Regions from separate parts of the Streptomyces sp. NPDC056144 genome, predicted to be linked through region 1. Evidence: riboswitches for the same ligand, from Rfam matches in the RefSeq annotation. Region 1 holds a riboswitch; the other holds the start of a gene.
The links. A riboswitch is a leader RNA that binds a small molecule or an ion and turns the genes downstream of it on or off. The one in region 1 is predicted to bind ZMP and ZTP.

Region 2: it holds a riboswitch for ZMP and ZTP, as region 1 does, so the genes downstream of both, glyA (serine hydroxymethyltransferase) here and ACFC0Z_RS04465 (bifunctional 5,10-methylenetetrahydrofolate dehydrogenase/5,10-methenyltetrahydrofolate cyclohydrolase) in region 1, are expected to answer to the same signal.

The regions. Positions count from the first base shown of each region.
Region 1 covers NZ_JBHJVF010000001.1:1,062,325-1,069,609, forward strand. The annotation lists gene ACFC0Z_RS04455 (aldehyde dehydrogenase family protein) at 1-1,252, opposite strand, end outside; gene ACFC0Z_RS04460 (GAF domain-containing protein) at 1,297-2,550, opposite strand; ZMP/ZTP riboswitch at 2,741-2,849, shown strand; gene ACFC0Z_RS04465 (bifunctional 5,10-methylenetetrahydrofolate dehydrogenase/5,10-methenyltetrahydrofolate cyclohydrolase) at 2,878-3,732, shown strand; gene ACFC0Z_RS04470 (hypothetical protein) at 4,118-4,861, shown strand; gene ACFC0Z_RS04475 (SWF or SNF family helicase) at 4,842-6,287, opposite strand; gene ACFC0Z_RS04480 (DEAD/DEAH box helicase) at 6,284-7,285, opposite strand, start outside.
Region 2 covers NZ_JBHJVF010000010.1:153,158-160,442, forward strand. The annotation lists gene ACFC0Z_RS26910 (SDR family NAD(P)-dependent oxidoreductase) at 119-931, shown strand; gene ACFC0Z_RS26915 (2'-5' RNA ligase family protein) at 935-1,522, opposite strand; gene trpS (tryptophan--tRNA ligase) at 1,621-2,634, opposite strand; gene glyA (serine hydroxymethyltransferase) at 2,758-4,035, opposite strand; ZMP/ZTP riboswitch at 4,128-4,218, opposite strand; gene rocD (ornithine--oxo-acid transaminase) at 4,326-5,531, shown strand; gene ACFC0Z_RS26935 (polysaccharide deacetylase family protein) at 5,624-6,331, shown strand; gene ACFC0Z_RS26940 (glutathionylspermidine synthase family protein) at 6,339-7,285, opposite strand, start outside.

The DNA of each region.
Region 1 (7,285 bases):
CGAAGTCGGTGAAGGACGTCACCGCGACGACCGGGCCGAAGATCTCCTCCTGGAAGATCCGCATGCGGTTGTCGCCCTCGAAGATCGTCGGCTGGACGTAGTAGCCGCCCGCCAGGTCGCCGCCGTGCTCGACGACCTGTCCGCCCGTCAGGATCTTCGCGCCCTCCTGCTGGCCGATCTCCAGGTACGAGAGGATCTTCCGGAGCTGCTCGGCCGAGGCCTGCGCGCCGATCATCGTGGACGTGTCCAGGGGGTGGCCGGCGACGATCTTCTCCGTACGGGCCACGGCGGCCTCCAGGAAGTCGCCGTAGTGGCCGCGCTGGACCAGCGCGCGCGAGGGGCAGGTGCACACCTCGCCCTGGTTGAGGGCGAACATCGTGAAGCCTTCCAGGGCCTTGTCCCGGAAGTCGTCGTCCGACGCCCAGACGTCGTCGAAGAAGATGTTCGGCGACTTGCCGCCCAGTTCGAGCGTCACGGGCTTCAGGTTCTCCACCGCGTAGCCCAGGATCAGGCGACCCGTCGTCGTCTCGCCGGTGAAGGCGATCTTCGCGACCCGGGGCGAGGACGCGAGCGGCTTGCCGGCCTCCTCGCCGAAGCCGTTGACGATGTTGAGGACGCCCGGCGGCAGCAGGTCCGCGACCAGGCTCAGCCAGAAGTGGACGGAGGCCGGGGTCTGTTCGGCCGGCTTGAGGACCACCGCGTTGCCCGCCGCCAGCGCCGGTGCCAGCTTCCACACCGCCATCAGGATCGGGAAGTTCCACGGGATGATCTGCGCGACGACTCCCAGCGGCTCGTGGAAGTGGTACGCCACCGTGTCGTCGTCGATCTCGCTCAGCGAGCCCTCCTGCGCCCGCAGCGCCCCCGCGAAGTAGCGGAAGTGGTCGATCGCCAGCGGGATGTCGGCGGCCAGCGTCTCCCGTACGGGCTTGCCGTTGTCCCAGCTCTCCGCGACCGCGAGCGCCTCCAGGCTGCTCTCCATCCGGTCCGCGATCCGCAACAGTACGTTCGCGCGGTCGGCCGCCGCCGTACGCCCCCAAGCGGGCGCCGCCGCGTGCGCCGCGTCGAGTGCCCGCTCCACGTCCTCGGCCGTACCGCGCGCGATCTCCGTGAAGGCGCGCCCGTCGACCGGGCTGGGGTTCTCGAAGTACCGGCCGCGTGCCGGGGCGACGTACTCGCCGCCGATCCAGTGGTCGTAGCGGGGCGCGTACGACATGAGCGCGCCCTGGGTACCGGGTGCGGCGTAACGGGTCATGGGCATGGCCTCCCTCGACGCGGCCGGTCGTCCCTGACCGGCGCTCACCGCCGAGTCTGGGCTGAGGGACGTTGCAACGACGTTGCACCGGACGCCAGTTCCGTCTCCAGTGCTTCCAGTCGTGCCCGTGCGGGCGGGAGTTGGGCGGTGGGCAGCGTCGCGCAGAGGGCCCGCCACGCCGTCACGTCGTCCTCGCCCCACGCGCTGTACACCCAGTCCGCGAGCAGCCCCGGATCCCGCCGCTCCACCAGCGCCGCCCGCAGCCGGTCCGCGAGCCGTTCCCGCAGCCGTACGACCCCGGGGGCGAGCGACCCCGGAAGCAGCGGGCCCGTGTACTCCCGCGCCGCCGCCGACACCGCCCCCGACGCCAGCCGCCGGTCCACCACCGCGAAGTCCGCCTCCACCGGGCCCGCGAGCCGGTACGGACGCGAGCGCAGCACATCGGGCCCGAGCAGCGCCCGCAGCCGGGACAGCTCCGCCCGCAGTGTCACCGGCGCCGCTGCCTCGTCCTCGTACAGGAGCGTCAGGAGCTCGTCGCCGCCCACCCCCTCCGGGCGGTGCGCCAGGACCACCAGGATCTCGCTGTGCCGACGGCTCAGCCGTGTCCGCCGGCCGTCCACGGTGAGCACCGCCTCGTCCCGGCCGAGCGCCGCGAGGCGCGGTCCGGTCGGCCTCGGCACCGGGCCGAGGAGCGCGAGCTGTGACTCCGCCGCCCGCGCCACCGCCTGCACGAAGCCCAGGCTGTGCGGGTGCGCGAGCGGCTCGCCGCCCGTGATGTCGACCGCCCCGAGCACCCGCCCGCTGTGCGGATCGTGCACCGGAGCCGCCGCGCACGTCCACGCCCGCACTGGCCGCCGGAAGTGCTCGGCGGCCACGACCTGCACCGGCCGGTCCACGGCGAGCGCCGTGCCCGGCGCGTTCGTCCCGGCCACCGACTCCGACCAGCGGGCCCCGGCCACGAAGTTCACCCCGCTCGCCTTCCGCAGCGTTCCCGCGTGCCCTTCCACCCACAGCATCCGCCCGGCGGCGTCGCACACCGCGAGGAGGTGCTCCCCGTCCGTCGCGTACGCCCCCATCAGCTCGCGGATCACCGGCATCGCCGCGGCCAGCGGATGAGCCTCCCGGTGCGCCGCGAGCGCGTCGTCGTCCAGCTCGACCGGCGGCGCGCCCTCCCGGCTCACGCGCGCGCGTACGGAACGCCGCCACGAGGCGGCGACGAGCGGCCGCAGGGGCGGAGGATCGGTCCTCGTGTCCGTCGTCGTCCCGCCCCGCGCACCCGCCACCCACGCCTCGCTCAACTCGGCCTCCCCGTCGAGGTCCGCCCGCGCGGCGGGCCGTCGTCCGGTGTTCGTCGCTCGTCGTCCGGCACATCGTCGTGCGGCACATCGTCGTGCGTGGGCGGACCCCCGACAAGCGCCCCGGCGTCCCGGCATATGCGCTGTGTCCGGGACCGGCCCCTTCCGCCTTCCGGCCGCTCACGTAGAGTGGACCCCGGGCCGTGACTGGCGCTTGAGGTGGATCACCACCGGGGAGCGGCCCGGACGGACCGCACCCGACCGGGGCGGCCGTGCCGCTGCCGTGCGCCTGGGCGAACCACCTGTCACCGACGACGCCCAGGAGACGCCATGTCCACCAGCACCGCCACCCTCATGGACGGCACCGCCCTCGCCCGCCGCACGGGCGAGGAGACCGCCGAGCGCGCCGCCGAGATCACCCGCCGCACCGGGGTCACGCCCTGTCTCGCCACCGTCCTGGTCGGCGAGGACCCGGCCTCCGTGACGTACGTGAAGATGAAGCAGAACCGCTGCGCGAAGGCCGGAATCCGCTCCAAGCACGTCGAGCTCCCCGCCTCCACGACGACCGAGGAACTCGTCGCCGCGATCACCGCGCTCTCCGAGGACCCCGAGGTCCACGGCATCCTGCTCCAGCACCCCGTCGGCCCCCACATCGACGAGCGCGCCGCCTTCGAGGCCATCGCGCCGGAGAAGGACGTCGACGGCGTCACCATGGCCTCCTTCGCGGCCATGGGCTTCGGCCTGCCCGGCTTCGTCTCCTGCACGCCCGGCGGCATCACGCGCCTCCTCGACGCGTACGACGTCGAGCTCAGCGGCAAGCGGGCCGTCGTCGTCGGCCGCAGCGCGATCCTCGGCAAGCCGGCCGGCCTGCTCCTCCTCGGTCGCGACGCCACCGTCACCTACTGCCACTCGCGCACCAAGGAGCTCTCCTCCGTCGTCCGCGAGGCCGACATCCTCGTGGCGGCCGTCGGCAAGCCCGAGTTCATCAAGGGCGAGGACATCAAGCCGGGTGCCGTCGTCATCGACGCCGGGTACAACCCGGGCAACGTCGGCGACGTCGAGTTCGCCTCCGCCGCCGAGCGCGCCTCCCTCATCACCCCCGTCCCCGGCGGCGTCGGCCCGATGACGATCGCGGTCCTCCTCGCCCAGACCGTCGAGGCCGCCGAGCGCCAGCTCGGCCTGTAGGCCCCGCACTCACGCGGGAACCCGGCCGGGCTCGTACCGGCCGGGCGTGTCCCGGCGTGGAGGGATCTTTTCCGGCCATGACGGACATCGACGACGCTCTATGGTCACGATTCCGTACAGGCCGCGCCGACAGGCCCCTGATCGCTCGCGTCGCGGGCGCGGACAAGCAACCCTGGTGATCGTGCCGTATCAGCCGTCCGACTTTCCGCCGCAGGACCGCGGGTCGGGTGCGCCCTCCGCCGGAGGATTTGCGCCAGAACGTGCGACGCCGCCGCCGGTCGACAAGCCTGCCGCGCCCGCCTGGTCACGTGTCGTACGGGTCGGGGCGCCGCGCCCGGGGCCCGCGGCGCTGCGCGCCCGCTGGTTCGGCGTCCCGCTCGTCCCGATGCTCGTCGCCGCCCTCGTCGTGGGCGGCTTCACGGTCATCGGCGGCGGCGAGAACTCCGACGCGCTCGCCAGCGGCCGGCCCGGCGACCAGCCGCTGACGGGACCGTCGCCGGTCGTCACCGGTCAGCGGGTACCGGTACCCCGCGGGCCCGGGACCGACGCGCCGTCGGAACCCGACTCGCCCACGGAGACCGACGCGCCGACGCAGTCCGACGCGCCGACGGAATCCGACACGCCGACGGAGCCGGCCGCGACGACCGGCGCCCCCGAGGCCGACACGCCGACACACGCCCGTACGGCTCCGCCCACGCCCCCCGTCCCGCCCACCTCGGCGACGACCCTGGCCCCCACCGCCCCCGCGCGTACCCACGTGCCCGCCGTCCGCAAGGAGCGGCCCGTCGCCTTCGAGGCGCTGCGCGTCGGCCAGTGCTTCGACATCGACCGCGCCGCGCCGGGCACGGCGCTCCGGCGCTCCTGCGACACGCCGCACCACGCCGAGATGGTGGCCCGGCCGCGTCTGACGGGCCGGTTCGCCGACGACCGGACGATACGGGCGGCGGCCACGGCGCTCTGCCGCGTGCCGCTCCGCGAGAAGGCCGCCCAGCAGCCCGCCGGCACCCGCTGGACGACCTTCGTGCAGTTCCCCTACCGCACCAGCTATCTCCTCGGCTCGGACGCCGTGGCCTGCAGCCTGGTCGCCCCCGCCGCCGAGGGCGGCACACTCACCGGCCGTCTCCAGTAGGGACGTTCGCGTCCGCCGCACGGTCCACGTCCGCCGCCCCCTCCCTGCCTGTCGGCCCCTCCGCGTCCCCCGCGCCGGCCGTGACCGCCAGGGCCAGGGCCGCCGCCGGATCGCGGTCCGCCGGACCAGCGGGCGACCAGCGGGCACCATCCTTCCGGTACGGCCACCAGCGGCCGTCCGCGCCGAGCCGCAGCTGCGCCTCCGCGCCCACCACCGTCCACCGGGCCCCCGCGCCACGCCGCAGCACCGGCCGTTCGCCGTCCTCCCAGGCCTCCGCGAGCCGCGCCGCCGCACGCGCGAGCGTCTCGGCGTCAGGCGTCCACTCCTCCTCCAGTACGGAGAGGGCCTCGGCGCCACCGACCCGCCACGCGCGCGTGGCGAGGTCCAGCTCCGCCCGCGACCGGCCCGACCCGGTCGCGAGCCGCGTCGCGATCCAGGACTCGGGCGAGCCCGTCGCGAGCCGCACCGCGTCCTGAGCCGCCGTCAGCGGCTCCTCCGCCGGGACGGAACGCCCGTCGCCGCCGCCCGCCGCCGCGCCGAGCATCCGCCGCGCCCGTACGGCCGCGTCCCGCGCCAGGAACTCCAGCGCCGTGGGATCGACCCCCGGCTCCGGATCCGTCTCCGTGTCCAGCGACGGCGGATCGCCCGGCACGGCCGGAGCCACCGGGGGAGCGGGCAGCGGCGGCAGGATGTCCCGCGCCGCGTACGCCTCCTCCGCCGGCACGCCCGGGAACCCGCCGGCGCCCGCCGCGTCGGCCGCCTCCGGCCCGCCGCCCGCCGAGGGCGCGGACGCCCGCCGCGCGCTGCGCGCCTGGAGCTCGTCGAGCACGGCCCGCTCGCCCCGCCCCCGCATCAGGAGCAGCACGAACGGGTCCTCGTCGAGGAGCCGTGCCACCTGGTAGCACAGCGCCGAGGTGTGCGGGCAGTGGTCCCACGCCTCACAGGCGCACTCCGGCTCCAGGTCGCCGATCCCCGGCAGCAGGTCAAGACCCGCCTCGGCCGCGTCCTCCACCAGGTGCGGGGGCATCTCCCGGTCCAGGAGCGCCGCGATGTGCCCCGCGCTGTCGACGGCCAGGTCGAGCAGCCGCTCCCACTCCTCCTCCGAGAACTCCCGCACCAGCACGTCCGCGCGGTACGCCGTCCCGTCCCGGTCCTTGACGACCGCCGTGATCCGACCGGGCCGCACCGACACGGCCCCCACCGCCCCCGCGCGCGCGTGCCGCCGCCCCGCCTTCAGCTGTTGCCCGTCGAGCGCCGAGTCCTCCAGGGCCTTGAGCCACGCCCGGCCCCACCAGGTCCTGGTGAACGCCGAGCCCTGCGCGGGCGGCAGCGCCGCGAACGTCCGCTGCTCCGTCTCCAGGGCCTCGCCCTCACGCTCGTACCCGTATCCGTCCCCGTACCCGTACGTCTCGTCGTCCCGGCTCATCGTCCGTCCCCTCGCAGCCGTACGAGCTCCGCCAGCTCGGCGTCCGTCAGTTCGGTCAGTTCCGGCGGGGTGTCCCCGCCCGTCCCGAGAACGGCGTCGGCCAGTTCCCGTTTGCGGTCGAGCATGGCCGCGATCCGGTCCTCGATCGTGCCCTCCGCGATCAGCCGGTGCACCTGGACCGGCCGGTCCTGCCCGATCCGGTACGCCCGGTCGGTGGCCTGCGCCTCCACGGCCGGGTTCCACCAGCGGTCGTAGTGCACGACGTGCTCGGCGCGGGTCAGGTTGAGCCCGGTCCCCGCCGCCTTCAGCGACAGCAGGAAGACGGGCACCTCGCCGTCCTGGAAGCGCGCCACCATCGCCTCGCGCTCGGCTACGGGCGTGCCGCCGTGCAGGAACTGCGCGCGGATGCCGCGCGCCGCGAGATGCGTCTCCAGGAGCCGCGCCATGCCCACGTACTGGGTGAAGACCAGGGTGCTCGCGCCCTCGGAGACGATCGTGTCGAGGAGTTCGTCGAGCAGCTCCAGCTTGCCCGATCGGCCCTCGATCCTCGGGCGGTCCTCCTTGAGGTACTGGGCGGGGTGGTTGCAGATCTGCTTGAGCGCGGTGAGGAGTTTGACGACGAGCCCGCGCCGCTCCATGCCGTCGGCGTCCGCGATCGCCTCCATGATCTCGCGCACCACGGCCTCGTACAGCCCGGCCTGTTCCGGCGTCAGGGAGACGGTCCTGTCGGTCTCCGTCTTCGGCGGCAGCTCGGGGGCGATGCCCGGGTCCGACTTGCGCCGCCGCAGCAGGAACGGCCGGACCAGCGCCCCGAGCCGCTCGGCCGCGGCCGGGTCCGTGCGGCCCTCGACGGCGGAGGCGTACCGCCTGCGGAAGGCGCCGAGGGTGCCGAGCAGGCCCGGCGTCGTCCAGTCCAGGATCGCCCACAGCTCGGAGAGGTTGTTCTCCACCGGCGTGCCGGACAGCGCCACGCGCGCGCGTGCCCCGATCGTCCGCAG
Region 2 (7,285 bases), on a different contig from region 1:
GCCTCGTACCCGGGGCGGTGAGCGACATTCCGGGCGCCCGCATCGGCGAACCGCCCGACAATGCGGCATAAGCGACAGATACGGCTATACGGTCACCTCCATGACGGTCACCCACACGATGACGGACGCCACCCCTCGGTCCCTGCTCGTCCTCGGCGGCACCTCCGAGATCGGGCTCGCCACCGCCCGCCGGCTGATCGCCCGCCGCTGCCGCACGGTCTGGCTGGCCGGCCGGCCCTCCCCCGCGCTGGCCGCCGCCGCGGAGTCGCTGCGCGTGCTCGGCGCGGAGGTCCACACCGTCCCCTTCGACGCGCTCGACACCGACACCCACGAGGAGCGGCTCGGCAAGATCTTCGCCGAGGGCCCCGTCGACATGGTCCTGCTCGCCTTCGGGGTCCTCGGCGACCAGGCGCGCGACGAGTCCGACCCGGTCGCCGCCGTGCGGGTCGCCCAGACCAACTACACGGGCGCGGTCTCGTCCGGTCTCGTGTGCGCGGGCGCGCTCCAGGCGCAGGGGCACGGTTCGCTGGTGGTGCTGTCCTCGGTGGCGGGCGAGCGGGCCCGGCGCGCGGACTTCATCTACGGCTCGTCGAAGGCGGGGCTCGACGTCTTCGCCCAGGGGCTCGGGGACGCGCTGCACGGCACGGGGGCGCGCGTCATGGTCGTACGCCCCGGGGTCGTGCGCTCGCGCAGGACGGACGGCCGGCGCCTGGACGCGCGGCTCGCGTCCCCCGGCCGGGCGGACGGGCGGCGGGCCGGTGCCGGGCTGACGGACGCACGGCTGTCGACGACGCCGGAGGCCGTCGCGACGGCGATCGAGCTGGGGCTGCGGCGGCGCTCGGAGACCGTGTGGGTGCCGGGGGCGCTGCGGGTGGTGATGACGGCGGTACGGCACGTGCCGAGGCCGCTGTTCCGGCTGCTGCCGGTGTGACCGTCAGCAGCCGGGCCGGGTGGTGACCGGGGTCCCGCCCTGCGTGGGGACGGCGGAGATCGGGCGGCCACTGCCGAACTCGTAGTCGTACAGCTTCCGCCACACGCCGTCGGGCCCCTGCTCGTACAGCGCGAAGGAACCGCAGGTCCAGGCCGCCTCGTACCCGGCGAGCTCCTCGTACGCCCGGTCCATGCCCTCCTCGGAGATGGCGTGGGCCACGGTGACGTGCGGGTGGTACGGGAACTGCAGCTCGCGGGCGAGCGGCCCCGTCTCGTCGCGGATCTCCTGCTGGAGCCGGTTGCAGGACGGGACGCCCTCCGCGAGCTTCACGAAGACGACCGGGGAGAGCGGGCGGAAGGTGCCCGTCCCCTGGAGGCGTACGGGGAACGGGTCGTGATCGGCGGCGACCCCGGCGAGGTGCGCCTCGATCTCGGGGAGCCGCTCCTCGTCGACCTCGGTCGGCGGTACGAGGGTGACGTGGGTCGGGATGCCGTGCGCGGCGGGATCCCCGAAGCCCGCGCGCCGCTCCTGGAGCAGGCTGCCGTAGGGCTCCGGGACCGCGATCGAAACGCCGAGCGTTACGGTCCCCACGTCGTTCTCCTCCGTCGTCCGTCGTCCGTCGAATGGTGTGCGGTGGTGCAGTCGCCAGTGTGCGTCCTGCACCACCCTCGTGGCCAGGGCCCTAGGACTCAGTGCTTCGCGGGAAGGAACCCGATCCGCTCGTAGGTCTGCGCCAGCGTCTCCGCCGCGACCGCGCGGGCCTTCTCCGCTCCCTTGGCCAGGATGTTGTCCAGCGTCTCCGGGTCGTCCAGGTATTCCTGGGTGCGGGCCCGGAACGGCGTGACGAAGTCCACGACGACCTCGGCGAGGTCGGTCTTCAGGGCGCCGTACATCTTGCCCTCGTAGCTCTTCACCAGGTCCTCGACGGACGTGCCGGTGAGCGTGGACATGATGGTGAGCAGGTTGGAGACGCCGGCCTTGTTCTCCGGGTCGAAGCGGATCACCGTGTCGGTGTCGGTGACGGCGCTCTTGACCTTCTTGGCGGTGGTCTTCGGGTCGTCCAGGAGGTTGACGAGGCCCTTCGGCGAGGGCGCCGACTTGCTCATCTTGCTCGTCGGGTCCTGGAGGTCGTAGATCTTCGCCGTCTCCTTCAGGATGTACGGCGAGGGGAGCGTGAACGTGTCGCCGAAGCGGCCGTTGAAGCGCTCCGCGAGGTCGCGGGTCAGCTCGATGTGCTGACGCTGGTCCTCGCCGACCGGGACCTGGTTCGCCTGGTAGAGCAGGATGTCCGCGACCTGGAGGATCGGGTACGTGAAGAGGCCGACGGTGGCGCGGTCGGAGCCCTGCTTGGCGGACTTGTCCTTGAACTGGGTCATGCGGGAGGCCTCGCCGAAGCCGGTGAGACAGTTCATGACCCAGCCGAGCTGGGCGTGCTCGGGGACGTGGCTCTGGACGAAGAGCGTGCAGCGGTCCGGGTCGAGACCGGCCGCGAGCAGCTGGGCGGCGGCGAGCCGGGTGTTGGCGCGGAGCTCGGCGGGGTCCTGCGGAACCGTGATGGCGTGCAGGTCGACGACCGAGTAGAAGGCGTCGTGGGTCTCCTGGAGAGCCACCCACTGGCGAACGGCGCCGAGGTAGTTGCCGAGGTGGAACGAGCCTGCGGTGGGCTGGATTCCGGAGAGCACGCGGGGATTCTCAGAGGCCATGCACATCATTGTCTCAGGTGTGACGGACGGGAAAGCCCCGGGCGGCGCGGACCCGGGGCTTCCGTTCGTGACGTGTCGGGCGGGCGGGCCCGGCGGAGGTCGGGCGGGCGGGCCCGGCGGAGGTCAGGCGGGCAGGCCCGGCGCCGGGTACGCGGCCATCAGCTCCGCGACCTCCGCGCGGACCGCGTCGAGCGCGGCCTCGTCGCCCGTGCCGGCCGCGGCGACACCACGGTCGATCCACTCCGCGACCAGCGGCATGTGCTCCGTACCGAGACCGCGCGAGGTGAGCGACGGGGTGCCGATGCGGACGCCGGAGGGGTCGAAGGGCTTCCGGGGGTCGTAGGGGACGGTGTTGTAGTTGACGACGATCCCGGCCCGGTCGAGGGCCTTCGCGGCGATCTTGCCGGGGACCTGCTTGGGCGTGAGGTCCATGAGGATCAGGTGGTTGTCGGTGCCGCCGGAGACCAGGTCGAAGCCGCGGGCTAGGAGGGCCTCGGCCAGGGCCTTGGCGTTGGCGACGACCTCGTGCGCGTACGTACGGAAGGACGGCTGGGCGGCTTCGCGCAGGGCGACGGCGATGGCGGCGGTGGTCTGGTTGTGCGGGCCGCCCTGGAGACCGGGGAAGACGGCCTTGTCGAGGGCCTTGGCGTGCTCCTCGGTGGACATGAGCATGGCGCCGCGCGGGCCGCGCAGGGTCTTGTGGGTGGTCGTGGAGATCACGTCCACGTGCCCGACCGGGGAGGGGTGGGCGCCGCCGGCGATCAGGCCGGCGATGTGGGCGATGTCGGCGACGAGCACGGCGCCGGCCTCGCGGGCGATCTCGCCGAAGGCGGCGAAGTCGATCGTCCGGGGCAGGGCGGTGCCGCCGCAGAAGATCACCTTCGGGCGCTCCTTGAGGGTGAGCTCGCGGACCTCGTCGAAGTCGATCAGCCCCGTGTCCTGGCGTACGCCGTACTGGACGCCGCGGAACCACTTGCCGGTCGCGGAGACGCCCCAGCCGTGGGTGAGGTGGCCGCCCATCGGCAGGGACATGCCCATGACGGTGTCGCCGGGCTCGGCGAAGGCGAGGTAGACGGCGAGGTTGGCCGGGGAGCCGGAGTAGGGCTGGACGTTGGCGTGGTCGACGCCGAAGAGGGCCTTGGCACGCTCGATCGCGAGGGTCTCGACCTCGTCGATGTTCTGCTGGCCCTCGTAGTAGCGGCGGCCGGGGTAGCCCTCGCTGTACTTGTTCTGGAGGACCGTCCCGGAGGCTTCGAGGACGGCGGCGGAGACGTAGTTCTCGCTGGGGATGAGACGGAGGGTCTCGCCCTGGAGCCGCTCCTCGGCGCCGACGAGCGCGGCGATCTCGGGGTCGGCGGCGGACAGCGCGGGATGCTGCTGCGGGGGCTGCGGGGTGGTCATGGTGACGTCCTCCGGGCGTTCGGCGGATGCGGATCCTGTCGCGGACGCGGTCCCGGAGCTGAGGTGCGCACGGGACCGTGGATCTCTTGGGCCCGTGATGCCCAGGCGGGCGGCACCTCGTGTGACGGAGCGCGCACGGCTCCCCCGGGGTCGCTTCCCCGTACGCCAGTCGCCGTGCGTGTTTCCACAGTAGCGGGCGCGCCGTCGGGGAGGTTTCCCTGTCCGGCATCCGAGCGACGATAAGAAGGGGGCCACACCCAGGCCCTGGCCGCAGGACGAACGGAGATCCCGTGTCGAGGACAGAAGACGCGATCGCTGCCGCGGACGCGCACAGCGCGCACAACTACCACCCCCTCCCGGTCGTCGTCGCCTCGGCGGACGGGGCCTGGATGACCGATGTCGAGGGGCGCCGCTACCTCGACATGCTCGCCGGCTACTCGGCGCTCAACTTCGGCCACGGCAACCGGCGGCTGATCGAGGCCGCGAAGGCGCAGCTGGAGCGGGTGACGCTGACCTCCCGCGCCTTCCACCACGACCGCTTCGCCGAGTTCTGCACGCGGCTCGCGGAGTTGTGCGGGAAGGAGGCGGTGCTGCCGATGAACACGGGGGCGGAGGCGGTCGAGACGGCCGTGAAGACCGCCCGCAAGTGGGGGTACGAGGTGAAGGGCGTGCCGGACGGGCACGCGAAGATCGTGGTCGCGGGGAACAACTTCCACGGCCGGACGACGACGATCGTCAGCTTCTCGACGGACCACGAGGCCCGTGACCACTTCGGTCCGTACACGCCGGGCTTCGAGATCGTCCCGTACGGGGATCTGACGGCGCTCGACGCGGCGGTCACCGAGAACACGGTGGCGGTGCTGCTCGAACCGATCCAGGGCGAGGCGGGGGTCCTGGTCCCGCCGGCCGGATATCTGGCCGGGGTGCGGGAGCTGACGCGGCGGCGGAACGTCCTGTTCATGGCGGACGAGATCCAGTCGGGTCTGGGCCGGACGGGGCGGACGTTCGCGTGCGAGCACGAGGGCGTGGTGCCGGACGTGTACATCCTGGGGAAGGCGCTGGGCGGCGGGGTCGTGCCGGTGTCGGCGGTGGTCGCCGACCGCGAGGTGCTCGGGGTGTTCCGGCCGGGCGAGCACGGCTCGACCTTCGGCGGGAACCCGCTGGCCTGCGCGGTGGCCCTGGAGGTCATCGCGATGCTGCGGACCGGCGAGTACCAGGAGCGGGCCGCCGAGCTCGGCGAGCACCTGCACGCGGAGCTGCGGCTGCTCGTCGGCGGCGGGGCGGTGGAGGCGGTGCGCGGGCGCGGCCTGTGGGCCGGGGTGGACATCGCGCCGTCGCGCGGGACGGGCCGGGAGATCTCGGAGCGGCTCATGGAGCGGGGTGTCCTGGTGAAGGACACGCACGGGTCGACGATCCGGATCGCGCCGCCGCTGGTGATCGGCAAGGAGGACCTGGACTGGGGCCTTGAGCAGTTGAGGGGGGTGCTGGCGGAGTAGCCGGGTCCGGTTGACGGGGGCGGCCGGCGGGGCCGTACGGGCTCAAAGGGGGCCATTGACAGGGCAGTTGGTCTAGGCCAATGATGCGGGCCATGTCGAGACTCCGTCTGCGCCACGCACCGCGTCACACCCTGCGTGCCGCGCTCGCCGCCCTCGTCCCGCTCGCGCTGCTCGGCGCGTTCGCGGGCCCCGCGCACTCCGCCCCCGCGGCGGCCTGGCCCGAGCCCGTCCCGGTGGTCTCCCACGTCGAGACCACCGCCCCCGTCGTCTTCATCACCATCGACGACGGCTGGAACCACGACCCGGCGGCGGCGAAGCTGCTGCTCGACCGCCGGGTGCCCGCCTCGCTGTTCCTGCTCCCGGGCGCGTACTCGTACGACTCCGGCTACTTCCACTCCCTGCTGAACCAGGGCCCCTCGCGCGTCGAGAACCACACCGTCAACCACCCGGACCTGACCACGCTCGACGCGGCCGGGCAGAAGGCGGAGGTGTGCGGGGCGCGCGACCAGCACCTCGCGCAGTTCGGCGACGGACCGCGGCTGCTCCGGCCGCCGTACGGCACGTTCAACGAGGCGACCCGCACCACCGCCCGGCAGTGCGGGGCGAAGGCGCTGGTCACGTGGACGTACGACCTGACGACCTGGGGGCAGTGGACGCCGCCGAGCCCGCAGCTCAAGGCCGGCGACATCATCCTGCTGCACTTCAACGAGACGGTGACGCAGGACCTGAAGCGGGCCCTGGACCTGGCCGAGGCGGCCGGTCTGAAGCCGGCGCCGCTGCGGGACTACGTCTCCGAGTAGCCGCCGCCTACAGGATCACGTGCGGGAGGAAGCGGGCGTACTCGTCGGTGACGAGCCCCGCCGACTCCCGGATGCCGAGCCCCGCCGCCTCGTCCTCGACGACCCACGCGCCGAGCACCACCCGGTTGCCGTCGAAGTCGGGCAGCGGGGCCAGCTCCTGGTAGCAGCAGGCCTCCCCGTCCCGGACGAACGGCTCCGTACCGGCCTCGTGCAGCGTGACGCCCGCGCCCTCACGGCCGAGCAGCGGCTTGGCGACCCAGCCCGTCGTCGAGGCGAGCTCGCGCGGGCCGTCGAGGTAGGCGGGGAGCAGGTTCGGGTGGCCCGGGTTGAGCTCCCACAGGATCGCGAGCAGCGCCTTGTTGGAGAGGAGCATCTTCCAGGCGGGCTCGATCCAGCAGGTGGTGCCGGTGCCGCCGCCGTTGTCGAGGGTGTCGAGGACGTGCGGGCCGAAGCGGTCGGTGACCAGCCACTCCCACGGGTAGAGCTTGAAGCAGCTGCGCACGAAGCGGAGCCGCTCGTCGACGAACCGGCCCGAGAGCCGGTCCCAGCCGATCCGCTCGACGGACAGCGCCTCCGTGTCGAGCCCGGCCTGCTGGGCGGTCTCGCGCAAGTACGCGACCGTCATCAGGTCCTCGCCGAGCTCGTCGGCCTCCGAGTGGGCGAAGTGGACCGGGCCGGGCGGCAGCAGGTGCGCCTGGCGCTTCCAGGCGTCGACGAGCCGCTCGTGGAGGGAGTTCCACTGGTCGGCGCCGGGGAACCGTTCCTCCATCCAGAACCACTGCGGGCTCGCGGCCTCCACCAGGGAGGTCGGGGTGTCGGCGTTGTACTCCAGCATCTTGGCCGGGCCCGTGCCGTCGTAGCGCAGGTCGAAGCGGCCGTAGAGGGAGGGGAGCTCGGCGCGGCGGTGCCAGGACTCGGCGACGCGGGCGACGATCCGCGGGTCGGTGATGCCGA